DNA from 2 places in the Tateyamaria sp. genome. Region 1 is predicted to be linked to the other one. Evidence: riboswitches for the same ligand, from Rfam matches in the RefSeq annotation. Region 1 holds a riboswitch; the other holds the start of a gene.
The links. A riboswitch is a leader RNA that binds a small molecule or an ion and turns the genes downstream of it on or off. The one in region 1 is predicted to bind thiamine pyrophosphate.

Region 2: it holds a riboswitch for thiamine pyrophosphate, as region 1 does, so the genes downstream of both, AC6RA8_RS18680 (thiamine ABC transporter substrate-binding protein) here and thiM (hydroxyethylthiazole kinase) in region 1, are expected to answer to the same signal.

What each region holds. Positions count from the first base shown of each region.
Region 1 is NZ_JBYNDP010000002.1:107,038-110,657, forward strand. It holds gene AC6RA8_RS01020 (MurR/RpiR family transcriptional regulator) at 1-173, opposite strand, end outside; gene AC6RA8_RS01025 (aspartate aminotransferase family protein) at 282-1,601, shown strand; TPP riboswitch at 1,883-1,972, shown strand; gene thiM (hydroxyethylthiazole kinase) at 2,018-2,791, shown strand; gene thiE (thiamine phosphate synthase) at 2,788-3,426, shown strand; gene thiD (bifunctional hydroxymethylpyrimidine kinase/phosphomethylpyrimidine kinase) at 3,423-3,620, shown strand, end outside.
Region 2 is NZ_JBYNDP010000135.1:3,156-6,775, reverse strand. It holds gene AC6RA8_RS18685 (thiamine/thiamine pyrophosphate ABC transporter permease ThiP) at 1-1,179, opposite strand, end outside; gene AC6RA8_RS18680 (thiamine ABC transporter substrate-binding protein) at 1,155-2,135, opposite strand; TPP riboswitch at 2,174-2,273, opposite strand; gene AC6RA8_RS18675 (SEC-C metal-binding domain-containing protein) at 2,330-2,455, opposite strand; gene aroC (chorismate synthase) at 2,704-3,620, shown strand, end outside.

The DNA of each region.
Region 1 (3,620 bases):
CGCGCCAGGCGTGAGAACGCCGCAGGTGAGACCCCACTTTCACGGGAAACGGTTCGCAATGTGCGCGACGCGACATCGACTGGATTATTCCCAAGATAGTCTGCTGCCTGGCGAAGCGTGTAGCTCAGTTCGCCATATCGATCAGAAAGCCGCTTTTCAAAAGTCGAATCCAAATAGACCCCCACAGGACATAACGAAAGTGTTCCTCTTGTTTCAGGCATTGTCAACGAATGGATCATCTGTTTCAGTCACTGCACGCAAGTAACGCCATCGGATCAGCCATGTCGCATGTTTTTTCGCGCAACTCGAATACTTCACTGCCGGTCGCGGTACGAGGCGAGGGAATCTACCTCTTTGATTCTGAGGGAAAGTCTTATCTGGATGGATCAGGAGGTGCAGCCGTTTCCTGCCTTGGTCACGGGGACAAGGATATCATCGCTGCCATGGCTGAACAGATGGGCAAGCTGGAGTTCGCCCACACCGGTTTCCTGACATCGGAACCGGCTGAAACACTTGCCGCGCGGCTCGTAGCGCATGCCCCTGAAGGTATTGAGAAAGTATACATCGTGTCAGGCGGTTCGGAGGCTGTTGAAGCGGCGCTCAAACTTGCGCGTCAATACATGCTCGAAATTGGGCAACCGGAACGACACCGCTTCATTGCCCGCCGTCAAAGCTATCACGGGAACACCCTTGGTGCACTTGGAACCGGAGGTAATATGTGGCGGCGCGCTCCCTTCGACCCGGTCATGGTGTCCGCATCTCACATCGCACCGTGCTACGCATACCGTTTCCAAGACGATGGAGAGTCAGGAAACGACTATGCACTTCGTGTGGCAAACGAATTAGAAGATGAAATCCTGCGCCTCGGTCCTGAGACCGTCGTTGCCTTCATCGCGGAACCCGTTGTCGGTGCAACAGCGGGTGCTGTTCCCCCTGCCCCAGGCTATTTCAAACGCGTCCGCGACATCTGCGACAAGTACGGTGTGCTGTTGATCCTCGATGAAGTGATGTGCGGCATGGGCAGAACCGGCACGTTCTTTGCCTGCGAACAAGAGAATGTCCGTCCCGACATAATCACAATCGCAAAAGGCCTGGGCGCCGGATACCAGCCCATTGGTGCAATGCTTTGCTCGGACAAAATTCACGAAACCATCAAACAAGGAAGTGGTTTTTTTCAGCATGGACACACCTATCTAGGTCATCCCATTGCCTGCGCTGCCGCAAATGCGGTTGTCTACAAGCTGACCGATGGAGGCCTGACACAACGCTCTGCAGAGATGGGTCGCTACCTCAACAAGGCACTTGATGCGCAATTCGGTCAACATCGCCACGTCGGCGATATTCGAGGCCGAGGGATGTTTCGCGCTCTGGAACTTGTCAAAGACAAAGACACCAAAGCCCCGTTCGATCCTGAAAAGGGTCTGGCAAAATCTATAAAGGCGAAGGCGATGGAAAATGGGCTGATCTGTTATCCTAACAGCGGCACAATCGATGGGAAACATGGCGATCACATCTTGCTCGCGCCACCCTTCATTTGCACCGAGGCGCAAATCGACGAGTTGATTGAGAAACTTGCTCAAAGCTTGAAAGACGCGCTGTAAACATCTGGAAAATTGTGGTTTTATCGAGCAAGTCGCCAACTCTCCACCGCAAGCAAGCGCTGAGACATGCTTCTCGAAGACAACGACCTCACAACTCGGGCTCGTTAATGCGCGACTAAGAATTGCGTTCAGTCGGCTTCACAAAGGCAGATCACAACGGTCTCCATATGAATGCATGGTTGGTAAAAACTGAGGCTTCGCATCAATCGACGCCCCGTGAAAGCCCCATTCAACAACTGCGCCCGATCCTGTTTGACTACCCAGTCTCACCGTTCTACACCTCACGGTGCCAGGGGCGCTGCAAAGCTGAGACGTACCCTTTGAACCTGAACCAGATAATGCTGGCGGAGGGAGGTCGCAAGTCACCAAACCATGAGTGATACGTCTCCATTTTCGTCTGCGAAAAAGGAGACACTATGGCTTACGAAGACGTATTGCCCCCCCTTCGCAATCAAAATCCTTTGGTGCATTGCATCACCAATTATGTGGCGATGAACGTTGCTGCGAACGTTGTTCTTGCTGCGGGCGGATCACCCGCAATGGTGCACGCTCCGGAAGAGATTGCTGATTTCACACCAATATGCGGAGCCGTGACAATCAACATCGGAACGCTGTCCACGTCTTGGGTGGCAAGCATGATGGCGGCCGCAAAATCGGCCAATGACAACGGCATACCATGGGTGTTCGACCCTGTTGCACACTTTGTTAGTGGATACCGCAGATCAGTCGCGCAAGGCTTGCTGGAGTTGCGTCCGACCATCATTCGCGGAAATGCCTCCGAAATATTGGCACTTGCCGGAGAGAGTGGCGCCGGCAAAGGGGCGGACAGTGGGGATACGGTCGAAGCGGCAGAAGGCGCGGCGAAAAACCTCGCAGAAAAGCATGGCGCAGTTGTCGCGGTAACTGGTCCGATTGATTTCGTAACCGATGGCTCTCGGTCCGCCCGCGTGCAGGGCGGCGCATCGATTATGGCAAAAGTCACCGCTTTGGGATGTGCTCAAACGGCGCTGATGGGCGCTTACGCTGCAACAGGCCCAGCATACGATGCGGCAGTGTGCGCCCTGTCACATTTCAAAGTTGCCGGATCACAGGCCGCTTCGAAGGCACAAGGCCCCGGCAGTTTTCAAGTGTATTTCCTCGACGCTCTCGCAGCCACTCAGCCTGCCGACTTGGCGGGGGCTGTCGTATGATACAGGATCTTCGCACAAGCCTGCGCCTGTACCTCGTGACCGATCCGAGCCTGTGTCGTACTGCAGGTTTAGAAAACACCGTGCGACAAGCAGTTGCAGGCGGGGTCACAATGGTCCAGCTGCGTGACAAACAAGCAACGACCGCGGACCGCATCGACATGGCACGCGCGTTAAAGGATGTGCTGTCGGGCACGAACGTTCCCCTGGTCGTCAACGACGATATCGAGGCTGCGGTTGCCGCGGAAGCGGATGGGGCTCATATCGGTCAGGGTGACATGCCAGCCGCTGACGCACGCGCAAAATTAGGGCCGGACAAAATACTTGGGCTTTCTTGTGAGAGCGCACAAGCCGTGCATGCGATCAATCCCGCAGTCGTGGACTATCTCGGGCTTGGACCGGTCTTTGGCACAGCGACCAAGGCTGACCACAAGCAACCAATCGGCTTCGATGGGCTGGCGGGATTGGTCGCACTATCTCCCCTGCCCAATGTCGCGATCGGTGGGCTGAAGGCCAGACACCAGCGCGCAGTTCTTGAAAGCGGTGCCGACGGGTTGGCCGTCGTTTCTGCCATATGTGGGCAACCGGATGCGACTGTTGCTGCGCGCGCCTTTGCAGAAACGGAGGCAACATTATGATACCCAATGTCCTGAGTATTGCGGGGTCAGATCCATCCGGTGGCGCAGGCATTCAATCGGATATCAAAGCCATATCCGCAAACGGTGCGTTTGCAATGGCCGTACTGACGGCTTTGACGGCGCAAAACACGCAAGGTGTTGCCGGCATTCATCTTGTGCCACCAGACTTCGTTCTGGCCCAGATCAACACGGTC
Region 2 (3,620 bases), on a different contig from region 1:
CGCATTGATCAAAGCGGTCACGGGCAAAGCAAACGCCGTGGGCGACACATAAGGATAGATTAAGATGAACCATCCCGTCCCGATCATCAGAGGCGACGCGACGAGGCCCAACAACGTCAACGCCTCTGCCCCGCCCCACTTGACCTGCGCCAACCACGCCGCCATCGGCAGCGCTAGGACCAGCAAAACAACGGTGCTGACACAAGCGACCCAGATCGTCGTCCATGTCGCACTCAGTACGGAAAGGGGCATGTAAGACAGACCGACAAGACCAGACAGCGCGATAGACAGAAGCGGCAACAACAGGAATCCGGCGGCGAGCGTGATCCAGAACGCGTCCCCCCACGGGCTTGGCGTATCCCACCGCCGCACCGCCCGGTCGCGCCCGGTTTGTAGGGCGATGGGCGGCAATATCCAAAGGGCCAGCACCGCTGCAGCGCCCGCGACGGCCAGTTGCAGCAGGCTCAGCACCGCCGCGCGCCCAAGGTCGAAATCAAATTTGAACGCCTGATAGATGGCAAGCTCGATCGTCGTCGCCCGCGGCCCACCCCCAAGGGTCAGCGCCACCGCAAAACTGGTCAGACAAATGACAAAGATCAGGGCAAAAGCCCCCGGAACCACCTGCTGCAGGATTGGCCATTCGATGATGCGAAACACCATGCGTGGCGACAGGCCAAGCTGCCCCACCATGCGAAACTGCTCAGCCGGAACTGACTGCCAGCCCTGCAGGATCAGGCGCGTTGCCAGCGGCATGTTGAAGAACACATGGGCCAGAACAACACCATGCGCTCCATAGATCGACACGTCTGGCAATCCCAACAGGCCAAGCCCCGTGTTTAGCCAGCCATTGCGTCCAAAGATGGCAAGCAACCCCAGCACTGCGACAATCACCGGCAAGATGAACGGCGCGCCCAGCAAGGTCACCAACAGGGTATGGCCGGGCAACCGCCGCCGCGCCAACGCACGCGCCACCGGTACAGCCGACAACACGGAAATCAGCGCTGAGAGAAATGCCTGCCAAACGGTAAAACGGACCGCCTGCCATTCCGCAGCGCGCAGGCCAGTGGTGGCTTCAATCCGCTGGCTGATGCCGACAAAGGCGGCAATCACCACCGCGACGACAAAGGCCGCCGCGATGATGCCAACCCAAGGTCTTACTGGCTGAGCGCGGCGCGCCATGTCTCAATCGCGTCCGCTTGCAGGTCCGCCGCTTCGGTTTCCGAGTAGAACAAAACCTTCTCCGGCAGCGGCAGTTCCGACCAACCTTCGGGCCAATCCGCTTGCGGCAATGCCGATGGCAGCGACCAGTTGGCGGTTGGAATGATGGTCTGGAAGTCGCGCGACATCACAAAGGCCAGGAATTGATCCGCCAGTTCAGGCTGATCCGTTCCGGCAATCTTGCCCACGGTTTCGACCATAAAATAGTGACCTTCGGGGAAGATCGCCGCCTTCTTGGTGAAATCCTCTTCGGCAAACATGTGGTATGCGGGCGAGGTGGTGTAGCTCAGCACCATGTCCGCCTCGCCATCGGTGAAGAGGCCATAGGAGGCTGACCAGTCCTTGGTCACAGTCAGGATGTTGTCGGACAGCGATTCCCAAACCTCTGCCGAGCGGTCGCCATAGACCGACTGCACCCACAGCACGAGGGCCAAGCCGGAAATAGACGTGCGCGGGTCCTGAATGACGATCTTCACGTCATCGGGAAGCGCCAACAATTCCTCAAAGCTCGCAGGCGGCGCGTCCATGGTCGTTTCGTTGTAAATGAACGCCGTGTGGCCATAGTTGAACGGTAGGAATATATCATCGGTCCACTCAATGGGTAACGTCAGGGCAGAGTTATCCTGCCCATGCGGCGCAAACAGGCCGGTTGCGCGTGCCTTGGCCGTCACGTCCGACGTCAGGCCAATCACAACATCCGCCTTGGTCCGTTCGCCTTCCAGCAACAGCCGCGGGACCAGGTCACCCGTGGACCACTCCAGATCGCACGCGCAGATCTTTTCAAACTCCGTTTCGAGCGTTGGGCCGGGACCCCACTCGGACGTAAAATAGTCACCTGCATAAACAGTCAGAACAGGGGTGTCGGCCAGCGCCGTCGTAGCACCCAGCGCAGCGGCCAAGGTCAAAGCGTATTTCATCGCATCCTCCAATCAGAGAGGCGGCGGGATAAGGATCTTGGGATAAGCCAAACCTTCCCTCCGCCGGTGTTAACCGGTTCAGGTTCAACGGGTTCGCTTTATGCATCTCAGCCCTTACGGACACCCCGAGGTGAGCGCAGGTATAGGAGGGCACTCGCCAAGTGGCAAGCGCCCTCGCAATTCAGTCACGTTCTCTAAAAGTAGTGGTCCCGCCAACTGCCGTCATAGCGTCCACTGCGTAGGCAGCAGCGTTTGAACCGTTTGCCTGATCCGCACGGGCAAGGATCATTGCGACCAAAGCTTTTCGCGAAGTTCCACATCGCCCATGCACCATGCGATCACCGGTCTTGACCCGGGTCTCGGACGGGAACGAACGTCTGCGTTTAGAGATCACCTCGAAAGGAGGGGCGGTCCTGAGGATCAATGCGTTTTGCCATGTCAGCCTCCATCGGTTTTGCGTGGATCGCCCTGTTAGAATGTTGCAGCGTTCAAAACAACAGGTTTTCAACGGACTTGGCATCGCATCCTGCGCGGCGTATGTCCCCGTGAACCTTGTCGGAGCAGTCCCATGTCGATCAATAGTTTTGGCCATCTCTTCCGCGTGACCACGTGGGGCGAAAGCCACGGACCGGCGCTTGGCGCAACTGTTGACGGGTGCCCTCCGGGCATCGAGGTGGACGAGGCGATGCTTCAGCACTGGCTGGACAAGCGCAAGCCGGGCCAAAACAAGTACACGACCCAGCGGCGCGAACCCGATGCAGTGAAAATCCTGTCTGGTGTGTTCGAGGGCAAGACCACCGGCACGCCTGTCCAACTGATGATCGAGAACACGGATCAGCGCTCCAAAGATTACGGCGACATCGCGGAAAAGTTCCGCCCCGGCCACGCCGATATCACCTACTGGCAGAAATATGGCATCCGCGACTATCGCGGTGGTGGCCGTTCTTCAGCTCGCGAAACGGCAGCACGTGTGGCTGCTGGTGGCCTCGCGCGCGCGGCTCTCGACACTTTGGTGCCGGGGATCGAAATCAAGGGCTACATGACCCGTATGGGCGCCCATGAAATCGACCGCGCACAGTTCGATTGGGGCCAGATCGATCAGAACCCGTTCTGGGTGCCCGATGCGCAAGCGGCGGAGACTTGGGCCGACTACCTAGACGGTCTGCGCAAGTCCGGCTCATCCGTTGGTGCCGTGATCGAAGTCGTTGCGCGGGGCGTACCGGCAGGCCTCGGCGCGCCGGTTTATGGCAAGTTAGACACTGATCTGGCCGCCGGGATGATGAGCATCAACGCCGTCAAAGGGGTCGAGATCGGCGAAGGCATGTCCGCCGCCATGCTGACAGGCGAACTGAACGCAGACGAAATATCGATGGGACCTGATGGCCCCGAATATTCATCCAACCACGCAGGCGGCATCCTCGGCGGCATCTCGACCGGGCAAGACATCGTTGTACGCTTCGCCGTCAAACCAACCTCGTCCATCCT